One region of the Streptomyces sp. NPDC031225 genome, then DNA from elsewhere that is predicted to be linked to it. Evidence: riboswitches for the same ligand, from Rfam matches in the RefSeq annotation. Region 1 holds a riboswitch; the other holds the start of a gene.
The links. Region 1 has a riboswitch for ZMP and ZTP ahead of ACZ48Z_RS03390 (glycine hydroxymethyltransferase). Riboswitches for the same ligand answer to the same signal wherever they lie in the genome.
Positions count from the first base shown of each region.

Region 2: it holds a riboswitch for ZMP and ZTP, as region 1 does, so the genes downstream of both, ACZ48Z_RS20390 (bifunctional 5,10-methylenetetrahydrofolate dehydrogenase/5,10-methenyltetrahydrofolate cyclohydrolase) here and ACZ48Z_RS03390 (glycine hydroxymethyltransferase) in region 1, are expected to answer to the same signal.

Region 1 covers NZ_JBVIHJ010000002.1:110,661-117,183, reverse strand. Annotated here, with positions in the region: gene pabB (aminodeoxychorismate synthase component I) at 1-789, opposite strand, end outside; gene ACZ48Z_RS03405 (antibiotic biosynthesis monooxygenase) at 819-1,397, opposite strand; gene ACZ48Z_RS03400 (DMT family protein) at 1,690-2,526, opposite strand; gene ACZ48Z_RS03395 (LLM class flavin-dependent oxidoreductase) at 3,078-3,929, shown strand; ZMP/ZTP riboswitch at 4,040-4,129, shown strand; gene ACZ48Z_RS03390 (glycine hydroxymethyltransferase) at 4,171-5,622, shown strand; gene ACZ48Z_RS03385 (hypothetical protein) at 5,685-6,320, opposite strand; gene ACZ48Z_RS03380 (hypothetical protein) at 6,460-6,523, opposite strand, start outside.
Region 2 covers NZ_JBVIHJ010000011.1:155,852-162,374, forward strand. Annotated here, with positions in the region: gene ACZ48Z_RS20375 (YncE family protein) at 1-1,056, opposite strand, end outside; gene ACZ48Z_RS20380 (TetR/AcrR family transcriptional regulator) at 1,240-1,914, shown strand; gene ACZ48Z_RS20385 (glycosyltransferase) at 1,927-3,156, opposite strand; gene ACZ48Z_RS20390 (bifunctional 5,10-methylenetetrahydrofolate dehydrogenase/5,10-methenyltetrahydrofolate cyclohydrolase) at 3,290-4,138, opposite strand; ZMP/ZTP riboswitch at 4,161-4,243, opposite strand; gene ACZ48Z_RS20395 (nuclear transport factor 2 family protein) at 4,393-4,758, opposite strand; gene ACZ48Z_RS20400 (hypothetical protein) at 4,933-5,229, shown strand; gene ACZ48Z_RS20405 (ABC transporter ATP-binding protein) at 5,743-6,523, opposite strand, start outside.

The sequences.
Region 1 (6,523 bases):
GCTGTCCAGCCAGAACGCCCGCGGCGACGCCGCGTACATGCGGGTGAACGCGGCTTCCGTGTCGACCGCGCCGGCGATGCGCCGGGTGTGCAGACGGTAGGCGGGAGCGGCTCGCCGAGGGCGCGGAATGACCGACGAGGGCCGGGGGATCGTGGCCTCGGGCGGGGGCACGGCGGTGTTCTTCGTGCGCGGTCTGCGGGCCCGTTCCGCCGTGAGATTGCGGAAGTTGACGAGCATGCGGTGGCCGTAGTCGGTGAGTACGGACTCCGGGTGGAACTGCACTCCCCACAGTGGCCGGCTGCGGTGTCTGAGCCCCATCAGCACGCCGTCCTCGGCCCAGGCGGTGGCTTCCAGCGGCTCGGGGAGCGGCTCGGACACGGCCAGCGAGTGGTAGCGGACCGCGGTGAAGTCCTGGGGGAGTCCCTGGAACAGGTCCCGTCCGTCGTGCCGGACCGTCGACAGATGCCCGTGCCGCGGCTCCGGTGCGGCTTCCACCCGGCCGCCCTCCCCGAGCGCGATGCCCTGGTGCCCAAGGCAGACGCCCAGCACGGGGATGGACGACCCGGCCAGTACGGCGGCACTCAGGCCGAAGTCGCGCGGCTCGGCAGGATGCCCCGGTCCGGGCGACACCACGACGTTGTCGAACACCGCGAGGTATTCCCCGACATCGGGAATCGCGTCGACCGCGTCATTGAGGACCACGACCGGTTCCTCGCCGTTGACCTCGGCGAGCAGCTGGAACAGGTTGTACGTGTAAGAGTCGTAATTGTCGATGAGCAGGGTCTTCACCCGCCCACCTCCCTCGGTTCGTTCCGGACCTATGCGGTCCGTCTTTTGTGCCGTCCGCGGAGGGCCTGGAGCGGCGGATACAGCCATTTCTTGAAGAAACGCTGTAGCCGGGGCATAAGAATCCAGGTGACGAGAGCCGTCACACACAGGCACAACAGCAGCGTGCGGACAAGTGGATTGAGTCCGCCGAGATAAGGAAGAGCGATCAGATTGAACAGGAGCACCGGTGGAAAGACCGCGCTCATGTTCACGAACCAAAGCTTCCATTTCGCCGGTGGGGTGGGCGCTTTCGGCATGGCTGTCTGGGAGTCGAACCACAGCTTGGAGCCCCGCACGCTCCTGCGCTCCGTCTGCTGAGCGAAATCCACCGCCCGGCGATGCCACTGCGTCCGGGTGGCCGAATCCTCCCAGGCCCGCGCTGTTCCCTCGCTGGCGAAGCGATAGACCACATGCCACTCCGCCTCTCGGTCGACAAGGACGCCACCCCCCAGGAAGCCCGGCTGTGCCGAACTCGCGGCCAGCATGGCCCACCCCCACGAGTGGAAGTCGGCCTCACGGCCCGGCACCACGTGATAGGCCACGGTGACGGTGACGGGATTGCTGCTCACGCCACCCAGTACGCAATGTCTTCACATCACGTTCAAATATTCAACGATGGTTTTCGAGTGTCCGGATCGTGGCTCTTTATCGGACTTTCGGTCACCTTGGCGTGCTCTGTCGAGCTGTACCGGGAGTAACTTTTCCGGAATTCGGTGAGGCCATTTACGGAAAGCAATCGAAAGACCCCTGAAGCCGCGCGAAAGCCGTCCGGGATCCGCCCCTGAGCGGCCCGGGAGCCCGCCCGGAAGCCTGCCCGGAAGCCCGCCGGCTCGGCCGGACGAGTCGGTGTGAAAAGCCCCGTCACTCCGCCTCCGTCGGCGCCTCCCCGAACCTGGCCAGCGCCAGCGCCCCCGCGACGGCCACCGCGAAGCCCAGCACCGCCACCCACCCCAGCCCCTCCCGGGTACGGTCCCCGAGCCACACCACCCCCACCAGCGCGGGCCCGATCGTCTCCCCGATCACCATCCCCGCGGTCGCGGTGGTCACCGACCCCCGCTGCAGCGCCGAGGTGAGCGACAGGAACGCCGCACTTCCGCCGACGAGGAGCGCGTAGGCCGCCGGGTTGGCCAACAGGTCCGACGGGGCGAGCGAGTCGATCAGCCGTACCGTCACCTCGACCACCCCGAACCCGCACCCCGCACCCAGTCCGAGCGCCAACGCCCGCCCCCGCTCCGGGAGTCGCCCGCCCGAGAGTGCCAGCGCCAGCAGGGCCAGGGACGTACCGAGCATCACGTACCCCAGGGCCGCCGGCCCGCCCCGGTCGCCTTCGGTCCCGGACGCGATCCCCAGCAGCGCCATCCCCGCGCACACCACCCCGACCGCACCCCACTCGCTCCCGTTCAGCCGGACCCCCAGCAGCCGCGCCGAGACCACCGCGGTCACCGCGAGACTCGACGCGAGCGCCGCACCGACCGCGTAGATCGGGACCGACCGCAAGGCGGCGATCTGCAGCAGGAATCCCACCCCGTCCAGTGCCAGCCCGGCCAGATACCGCCATTGCCGCACCGCGCGCAGGAACAACGTCACCGCGAACGCCGACCCGTCGCCGCCGTCGCCCGCGTCCGCCGCCCGCGCCGCCATCGCCTGCAACACGGTGGCCGTTCCGAAGCAGACCGAGGCACCGAGAGCGCACACCATTCCAAAGAGCACAAAGGGACCTTAGGGCAGGGGAAGAGGGGTGGGCTGATCCCGGTCACGCTCTTACCGATCTCTCGGCGCCCGCCGCACGCCGACACAGCCGCTCGGACGCCGTCGCGCTCGGCGGGCCGGACCCGCCCGCCCCGACCCTCACCGCCTGCTTCCTGCGGATCCGACAAGCGCTGCGTCGACCGCGACACTCGCGGCGAGGGGTACCAGGCCCTGCGGACAAGGACCCCAACCCCGCCCGCTCCCTCAAGGGCGCCCACTGGCACGGGAGTCCGCCGGGATCTCCGAGGGGCCACCGGGCCTTTCCGGCGGAGTGGGTCCGCGAGGCCGTACCCGCGACGGCCCCTCTGGCGAGCGTGCCGAAAAACGCGTTGTCACGCCCGGCTCCACCGCGTTACCGTCCTCGCACTCTGACGCACACGCTCTCTGGAACCATCGCCGCAGAACGAGAGCAGGTCCGCGCACAGCGCGTGGCACCACGGAGGGGCGGCACCGGATCCGGCCGACCGGCGGATCCCGTACGCCCTCCGGAGGACACACCCATGAACATCGGCCTCGGCCTCCCCGTCGACGACCCCGCCCAGCTGCTCACCTGGGCCCGGCGCGCCGACGCGGGCCCCTTCAGCACCCTCGGCCTGCTCGACCGTCTCGTCTACAACAACCCCGAACCCCTCGTCACCCTCGCGGCCCTCGCCGGCGCCACGTCCCGCATCCGCGTCCAGACCGAGGTGCTCATCGCACCCCTGTACAACACCGCCCTGCTCGCCAAGCAGACCGCGACCCTCGACCGCCTCTCGGGCGGCCGCTTCACCCTCGGCATCGGCGTCGGTGGCCGCGAGGACGACTGCCTGGCGGCCGGTATCGACCTCCACCGCCGAGGCCGCCGCCTCGACGAACAGATGACCCTGCTGCGCCGCACCTGGTCCGGTGAGCCGTACGGCGAAGGCGTCGGCCCCATCGGCCCCGCCCCCACCACCCCCGGCGGCCCGGAGGTCCTGTTCGGCGGCTTCGCCCCCGCCGCCCTCGAACGGGTCGGCCGCTTCGGCGACGGCTTCCTCGGCGCCGCCCTGCCGCCCTCCTTCATGTCCAAGCTGTTCCGCGACGCCGAAACGGCCTGGCAGAAGCACGACCGCCCAGGCCGCCCACGCCTGGTCGCTCAGGCGAACGTCGCCCTCGGGCCCGAGAGCACCCTGGACCGGGCCCGCGGCAACCTCCGCGACTACTACGCCTTCAGCGACCACGTCGCGTACATGGAGAGCGGCATGCTCACCACCCCCCGGCAGATCCGCGAGGCGACCGACGCCTACGTCGGCATCGGCGCCGACGAGGTGATGCTCTACTGCTGGGCCTCGGACCCCGACCAGATCGACCGCCTCGCCGACCTGCTGTTCTGACGTAGTCCGCTGCCACGGCTTCGAGGTCCAGAACCCGGGACCGGACCTCGAAGCCGTCGCTCGGATGGTGGACGCCGCACCGGAGCCGTTCACCCCGGCCGGTAGGCTGGCCGACAGGCCGTGACTGGCGCGCTGGGATGGGACGGACCATCGGGGAGCGGCCTGTGAGTGACCAAGTGCCGTGCGCCTGGGCCGAACCGTGATCCGTGACCGCCACAAGCCACGCAGCCCGGAGGCCGCCATGTCAGAGCAGCAGCCCCTGTCCACCCAGTCCACGGCCTTCCGCGCCGCCCTCGACGTGATCCGCGCCGTCGAGCCGCGCGTCGCCGACGCCATCGGCCAGGAGGTCCAGGACCAGCGCGAGATGCTCAAGCTGATCGCCTCCGAGAACTACGCCTCCCCGGCCACCCTCCTCGCGATGGGCAACTGGTTCAGCGACAAGTACGCCGAGGGCACCATCGGCCGCCGCTTCTACGCCGGCTGCCGCAACGTCGACACCGTCGAGTCCCTGGCCGCCGAGCACGCGCGGGAACTCTTCGGCGCCCGTCACGCCTACGTCCAGCCGCACTCCGGCATCGACGCCAACCTCGTCGCCTTCTGGTCCGTCCTCGCCCAGCGCGTCGAGGTCCCCGCTCTGGAGAAGGCCGGCGTCCGCCAGGTCAACGACCTCTCCGACGCCGACTGGGCCGAGCTCCGCCAGGCCTTCGGCAACCAGCGCATGCTCGGCATGTCCCTGGACGCCGGCGGCCACCTCACCCACGGCTTCCGCCCGAACATCTCCGGCAAGATGTTCGATCAGCGCTCCTACGGCACCGACCCCGTCACCGGCCTCGTCGACTACGAGGCCCTGCGCGCCTCGGCCCGCGAGTTCAAGCCGCTGATCATCGTCGCCGGGTACTCCGCCTACCCGCGCCTGGTGAACTTCCGGATCATGCGCGAGATCGCCGACGAGGTCGGCGCCACGCTCATGGTCGACATGGCCCACTTCGCCGGTCTCGTCGCCGGCAAGGTCCTCACCGGCGACTTCGACCCGGTCCCGCACGCCCAGATCGTCACCACCACCACCCACAAGTCCCTGCGCGGCCCGCGCGGCGGCATGGTGCTGTGCGACGACTCCCTGAAGGACCAGGTCGACCGCGGCTGCCCGATGGTCCTCGGCGGCCCGCTCCCGCACGTCATGGCCGCCAAGGCCGTCGCCCTCGCAGAGGCCCGTCAGCCCTCCTTCCAGGACTACGCCCAGCGCATCGTCGACAACTCCCGTGCCCTGGCCGCGGGCCTGATGCGCCGCGGCGCCACCCTGGTCACCGGCGGCACCGACAACCACCTCAACCTGATCGACGTCGCCTCCTCCTACGGACTCACCGGCCGCCAGGCCGAGGCAGCCCTGCTGGAGTCCGGCATCGTCACCAACCGCAACGCCATCCCGGCCGACCCCAACGGCGCCTGGTACACCTCGGGCATCCGCATCGGCACCCCCGCCCTGACCACCCGTGGCCTCGGCACCGCCGAGATGGACGAGGTGGCCGGCCTCATCGACCGCGTCCTCACCACCACGGAGTCCGGCACCACCAAGTCGGGCGCGCCCTCCAAGGCCCAGCACATCCTCGACCCGAAGGTCGCGGACGAGATCTCCCACCGGGCCACCGACCTCGTGGCGGGCTTCCCGCTGTACCCCGAGGTCGACCTCGGCTGAACCCGGCTCCGGCGATGGCGGGCGGCACGTCACGCTCTTGAGTTGTCAAGGACCGATGGCTTCTAGAGATCGATGAGTTCCTGTCGCGGCCCCTCGCGCGGCGGTCCGGCTCCCGGCCGGGCCGCCGCGCGGCGTATCAGCCGCGTGCCGCCCGCCCCGGCCGCGAACCCCAGGGCCAGCCCCGGCAGCACCCACCAGGCGCCCTCCACCGGGTCCCCGGGCCCGTCGGCACCCTCGACCTCACCGCCGCCCAACAGCCCCGTCCGGTCCAGCCGGTCGAAGACCGCTCGTGGCGCCCGATGCCAGCGGATGTCGTCGTCCTGCTGCTCCGGCGCCGGATCCGTGCGGACCCAGGGTGTGCCGTCGCCGGCCAGGAACAGCTGGTCCTGCCGTTCCACGGCCACATCACCACCCGGCGCCGAGCTCGTCTGCGGCCAGCCACCGACACCCGTCAGCCCCCACACGACCGTGATCCGCACCGACGGATACCGGCCCTCCTCCCAGGCGTCCGACACCTGCTCCGTGCCGGTGGACATCGGCTGGAACAGCTGCCACAGACGAGTGAAATCAGGCTCGCCGGAACGCAGGGCCTTCGTCCGGCCCGAGCCGCCGGAGACGACCATCGCCAGGTCGGGTCTGTCGAGGCCCGCTTCCCGCATCGGCTGCGTCGCCGCGTCGGCCGTCGGCGCCCCGAACACGGTCACCGCCACCGCCACCGGGGCGAGCACCGCCAACGCCCTGCGCGGCCCGAACCGCAGCCCTGTGTCCCTCCTCGGCACTGCCATCCCCCTCGATCGACTCGGCCTGCTGTCACAAGCTCCCGGTCACCCCCCTTCGTCACACATCGCGCAGTTCCTGCCGGGGACCCGGCTCCCGGCGCGGACGGCCCCACGGCCTCCGC
Region 2 (6,523 bases), on a different contig from region 1:
GGCCGGCACGAGCGGGCCCTCCTGGAGGGTCGTGCGGTCGACCACGGTGGCGTAGTCGTCCATCGTGCCCGCGACGCACAGCTTGCTGCCGTCCGGGCTCATCGAAATGCCATGGTGGCGCGAGTCGTTGACCATGGTGGTGCGGTCGTCGCTGGTCGCCGGGTTCTTCGGCAGGACCTTGGTCCGGGTGATCTTGTCGGTCGCGACGTCGTACTCGAAGAAGCCGTTGAAGAACGAGACCTGGAAGTACAGCTTGGACTCGTCCGGCGAGAAGACCGCGGGCCGGACCGCGTCCGAGTAGTCCTTGAGGCCGATCGCGTCCAGCTTGGCCCGCATGTCGATGACCTTGACCTGCTTGTACGTCGTGGCGTCGACGACCGTGATGTGCCGGTCGCCCTTCGTGAAGTCCTGCCACGGGGCGTCGGAGTCGGTGTTGACGTCACCGATCGCCATGTTCCAGATGTACTTGCCGTCCTTGGTGAAGATGTTCTCGTGCGGCTTGTCGCCGGTGGCGAACGACCCGAGCTGCTGGCCGGTGTTGATGTTGAGCACGTGCACGGTGTTCGCGGTCGAGGCCGACACCGCGACCCGGAGGCCGTCGGGGGAGACGGCCATGTGGTCCGCGCGGTAACCCGACACCCGGAAACGCCAGTTGATCTTCCCGGTGGCCACGTCGATCGACACGACGTCCGCGAAGCTCGGCCGGGAGACGACCACCGACTTGCCGTCCGGCGTGGAGTACATGTCGTCGGCGAACTGGTCGTGGCCCTCGCCGACGCTGTTGCGGATCGCCATGAAGTAGATCCACTTGATCGGATCGGCGTTGATCTCCGCCATCCGGGCGTCCTTGTCGGGGATCACGTTGATCCGGCCGATCTTGGCCAGATCACCGGAGGACTTCAGGACGTCGGCCGTGCCGTCCCAGTTGTTGCCCACGAACAGCACCTCGCGGAGGGCGGCCGCGTCCACGGCGCTCGCGGAGGTGGCGGGGGCGGTGAGGGCCAGGACGACTGCGGCGGCCATGGCGCACAGGTGTCTTGGGCGGAGAGCGGACATGAGGGGGCTCCCTTGGGCGGCTCATGAAGGAGGCATGACACATCGGAAAATCTGAAGACGCGTGGATTCAGAGTGAACTTACTGCAAAGTAAGGAAGGGGGGCCCTTCTCCACAAGACTGCGTGCACGACAAACTTGGGCGACATACGGAAGGCCGGAGCGTCCGGCCCGGGTAGGAGGTGCGGTGACGGGCAGGCTCAGGGCCCCGACCGGTCGCTATGGCGGCAAGACCGCCGCGGAGCGGCAGGCCGATCGACGCCGGCGTTTCCTGGACGCGGCACTCCAGCTCTTCGGGGACACCCCCGGATACCGCGCCACGACCGTCGCGGCCCTCAGCGAGGCCGCGGGCCTGTCCACCCGCCAGTTCTACGAGGAGTTCCGCACCCTCGAGGACGTCCTGGCCGCGCTCCATCTGGAGGTCAACGACTGGGCGACGGCAGCCGTGCTGGAGGCGGTCGCGGGCGGGGACCACCTGCCGCTCGCCGAGCGCGCCGCCGCGATCTTCCGCGCCTACGCGGCGAACGTCACCGCGGACCCGTGTCGGGTGCGCATCACCTTCGTCGAGATCATCGGCGTCAGCCCGCGGCTGGAGGAACAGCGCCTGGCCCGCCGGGCGCACTGGGTGGACCTGGTGTGCGCCGAGGCACAGCGGGCGGTGGCCCGTGGCGAGGCGGCGCCCCGCGACTTCCGGCTCGCCGCGACGGCGTTCATCGGCAGCGTCAACGGTCTGCTCCACGACTGGAACGCCGGGTGGGTGGACGCGACCCTGGACGAGGTCGTCGAGGAACTGGTCCGGCAGCTGCTGGGAATCCTGCAGCCACCGGGCTGGACGGCACCGCCCGCCCGGGATTCCGCCTGACCGCCCACAGCGCTACGCGGTCATGCGGTCCAGGGCCGCCACCACCGGCGCCACCCCGTCCTCCTCGCGAACATGTGCCGCCAGCACCTGAGCCCGCTCCCGGAAACCGGCATCCCGGGTGGCCCGCACCAGCGCCGCCCCCAGTGTGTCCGCGGTCAGACGTCTGAGCGGCAGCACGCGCGGAGCCACCCCCAGCGCGACCAGCCGAGCCGCCCAGAAGCTCTCGTCGAACTGGATCGGCACCGGTACGGCCGGTACCCCGGCGCGCAGTCCCGCCGCGGTCGTGCCCGCGCCCGCGTGGTGGACCACCGCCGCCATCCGGGGGAAGAGCGCGCAGTGCGGTGCCTCGTCGATGGTCAGCATGTCGTCGCCGCCGGCCGCCAGGCCCGCCCACCCGCGCTGGATCACCCCGCGCAGCCCGGCCCGGCGCAGCGCCCGCACGATCTCGGTGCTGATCCTCCCGGGATCGGGCACGGTCGCGCTGCCCAGCCCCACGAACACCGGCGGCGGCCCCGCGTCGACGAATGCGCGCAGCTCGTCGGAGAGCCGCTCGTCCCCGGCGTACGGCCACCAGTAGCCCGTTACGTCGAGCCCGCGACGCCAGTCACGGGGCCGGGCGACGACCCGCGGGCTGAATCCGTGCAGCACCGGCCAGCCCTGCCGCTCCCGGGCCCGCAGCGCCGCGACCGTCCCCACTGGCGCCAGCCCCAGCCGGGTGCGCACCGACGGGAGCGCCGCGGCGAAGACCTGCTCGACGGCCAGGTTCAGTCCCGCCCCAGCGACCCGGTTGCCGAGCGCGCCCCAGGAACCGACGCCCAGCATGGGCGGCGCGAACTCCCGGGTGGCCGCGAGAGGCTGGAGGTTGAGGCCCAGGCTGGGCAGTGCCAGTCCCTCCGCGACGGCGTGCCCCAGCGGGGCCACCGAACCGGACAGGAGCAGCGCGTCGGCGGTCCGGGCGGCAGCCACCAGCTCGTCGGCCATCTCCACGGCCAGGGTCCTGGCCATCGCGACCACCCGCACCAGTTTGCCCACGCCGGTCGTGCTGCGGTGCAGGGCCCGCCCGCGCGACGACTCCAGCTCCGCCCGCGGATCGACGGGCAGGGCGTGGAACCCGAGCCCGGCCCGGGCCGCGAGCGGCTCGAAACGGCTGTGGGTGACCAGGGTGACCTCGTGACCGGCCCGCGCCAGACCGTGCCCGAGACCGGTGAAGGGGGCCACGTCGCCCCGGGAGCCCGCTGTCATGATCGCTACCCGCACGACGGACAGTATGGCGCCACGGCCCGCCACAGGGCCTCAACGACCCGTGACATCCGGCCAGTTCACCCTCGTCGCGAACTGCGGCCCGAGGGTGAGCGGCCGACCCCCGCGGCCCGCGCTAGGCCCCGAGCTGCCGGGCGGCGGCCGCCACCGTCTGCTCCAGCAGCGTGGCGATGGTCATCGGACCCACGCCGCCCGGCACCGGTGTGATCAGCGAGGCACGCTCCACCGCGGAGTCGAAGTCGACGTCGCCGACGTTGCCCGCGTTGTAGCCGGCGTCGATCACGACCGCGCCGGGCTTGATGTCCTGGCCCCGGATCAGCCGGGGCCTGCCCACCGCGGCGACCACGATGTCCGCCTCCCGTACGGCAGCCGACAGGTCCGCCGTACGGGAGTGGCAGTAGGTCACCGTGGCGTCGCGGGCGAGCAGCAGCACGCCGGCCGGCTTGCCGAGGATCGCGCTGCGGCCCACGACCACGGCACGCTTGCCGGCCGGGTCGACGTCGTACGCGTCGAGCAGCCGCATGATCCCGCCGGGCGTGCACGACACGAAGCCCGGAAGGCCGAAGCTCATCGTCGCGAAGGAGGCGAAGGTGACACCGTCGACGTCCTTCTCCGGTGCGATCGCCTCGAACGCCGCCCGCTCGTCGATGTGCGCGCCCATCGGGTGCTGGAGGAGGATGCCGTGCACGGTGGGATCGACCGACAGGGCACGCAGTGTGCCGACGAGTTCCTCGGTGGTGGTGGCCGCGGGCAGCTCCACGTGCCGGGACTCGATGCCGGCCTTGCGGCAGCGGTTGCGCTTCATGCGCACGTAGGTGACGGAGGCGGGGTCCTCGCCGACCAGTACCGTGGCCAGACAAGGGGACTGACCTGTGCGTTTGGTGAGGTCTGCCGCCCGCTCGGCGGTGTCCTCGCCGATGCGCCGGGCAAGCGCGGTGCCGTCCATGAGCCGTGCCTGGGACATGGTCCACTCCTGAGCCGATCGAAGGAATCGCCCAGGCGCACGGCATCGAATGTGCGAACCGCTCCCCGGTGGTGATCCACCTCAGCGCCAGTCACGGTCCGGACATCAGGCTAACCGACGTGCAACCGCCCGACGTGCCCCGTGCTCCTTTCCGCGGGCACCGCGGCAGAACCTGCCGCGCGGATACTCCCCGCGCCGAGAAGGTCCAGGTCAGCCGTTCGACGTGACCCGGACCCTCGGCCTTTTCGTTCTCGCTATTCGTCCCACGCCTGGATCAGGGTCTGCTCGGTGATCTTGCCGTCCCGCAGGGTCAGCATCGACTCGGAGAGGACGCGTACCCCGTCGGAGTACTCGCACGACTCGCTGAAGGCGACGTGATCGCCGTCGACGACGCACTGTTCCAGCTTGTGCGTCATGTCGCGGCTGTAGACGTCGTCGAGCATCGCGCTGATCTGGTCCCTGCCGTGCAGCACCGTGGGGTGGCTCGGCTGGCTGTTGCGGTCCACGACGCGTATCTCGGCGTCGTCCGCGTAGAGCGACAGAAGAGTCGCCGCAGTGTGTCCTTCGATGCCCCGGCGCAGTGCGTCGGCGTCGAAACCGGAGCGTGCCGCAGTGCCCATGGTGACCTCCTTCGAGGGCCGCGGCCCGACGAGGAGCGGGCCGCGTAGGGCCTCTTTCCTACGAGACTCCTCCGCCTCGGCGGTCACGGCAAGCCCAGTACGGGCGCTCCGCCTGACGAGTGAGCGGCGCCGGACGGCCGTGTCCGCCAGGGGGTCGGTGGCGTTGCTGACAACATGATCTCAACTCGACGTATCGTCGCCGCGGTCGGTCTCGCCGTCGGTGTCACCGGCCTCGCCGCCCCCCTCGCGAACGCGGCCGACGCGGCTGCCCCGGAGGCGAGCCCGCTCAGCCCGATCGCCATGCTCGACTCGCTCGCGGCCAGCGACATCCCCGCGGAGCACAAGGCCGAGATGCCGAAGGTCTCCGCGCAGCTGAACAAGGCCAACGACCTGTACAAGCTCAACGAGCTGCACCAGGTCACCGACCTCGCCGCCCCCGTCACCGGGCTGGTACCCGCGGTCGAGGCCTGACCGCTCCCGCACACACACCGAGGGCCGCCCGGTGATCCGGGCGGCCCTCGGTGTGTGTCCGCCGGAAGTGGCATCAGGGCCGGGGATGCCTCAGGCAGGACGACCACCGGGCGCCGGGACCCTTGTCAGGAGGGCTGCCCGAGGTGCTGACGCTGCCTCAGGAGCGGTACTCGTGCGCGCCGTTGCGGATGGCCGTCGCCGATCGCATGCGACCGCTTAAGACCGCGCCCGGCCCCGTCACCTGCGGCCGCCCACAAACCCCCGGTCTGCGGCCTCCGGTACCCGGACCGGATGCCGGGCCAGGAGGCCGCGGCAGTGCGGCGGCCACCGACGCCCGCCGCTGGGGGTGCGCCCGTGCTCGGGTGGAACGGACTTCCGTCGACCGGTGGACGAGGGCGTCGGCCGGCACGTCAGCCGCACCCGGACGGGCTGCCGCGTGTTCCACACGATCCACGCGCCCGCGAGCAGGAGATGCCGTGCGGCTCAGACGGCCGGGAAGCCGACGGCGCGAACTCACCCTGCGGTGGCGAGGAACTGCGTCGCCGCCAGCTCCGCGTACAGCGGATCCCCGGCGACCAGCTCCTGGTGCGTTCCCACGGCCCGCACCCGCCCCGCATCCATCACCACGATCCGGTCGGCCATCGTCACCGTGGACAACCGATGCGCCACGACCAACACCGTGGTCGTACGCGCCACATCGGCCACCGTGTCCCGCAGCGCCGCCTCGTTCACCGCGTCCAGCTGGGACGTGGCCTCGTCAAGGAGCAACAGCCGGGGCCGCCGCAGCAACGCACGGGCGATCGCCACCCGTTGCCGCTCACCGCCCGACAGCTTGGTCCCCCGATGCCCGACCAGCGTCTCAAGGCCGCCGGGCAGCTTGGCCACCAGCCCGTCCAGACGCGTCGTCTTCAGCACCCGCGCCACCGCGTCCTCGTCCGCCGTCGGGTTCCCCAGCAGCAGGTTCTCCCGCAGCGACCCCGACAGCACCGGCGCGTCCTGCTCCACATACCCGATGGCGGAGCGGAGTTGGGGCAGATCCCACTCGGCGAGATCCCGCCCGTCCAGCGTCACCGCCCCGGACTCGGGATCGTAGAACCGCTCGATCAGCGAGAACACCGTCGTCTTGCCCGCCCCCGAAGGCCCGACGAACGCCGTCATGCCCCGCGCCGGCACATCGAAGGTCACGCCGTGATGGACGTACGGCAGATCGTCGGCATACCGGAACCGGACGTCCGCGAAGGCGACGGCCGCCGGTGCCGCGCCGTCCGCGGGCAACGGCGCGGGCAGAGCCGCC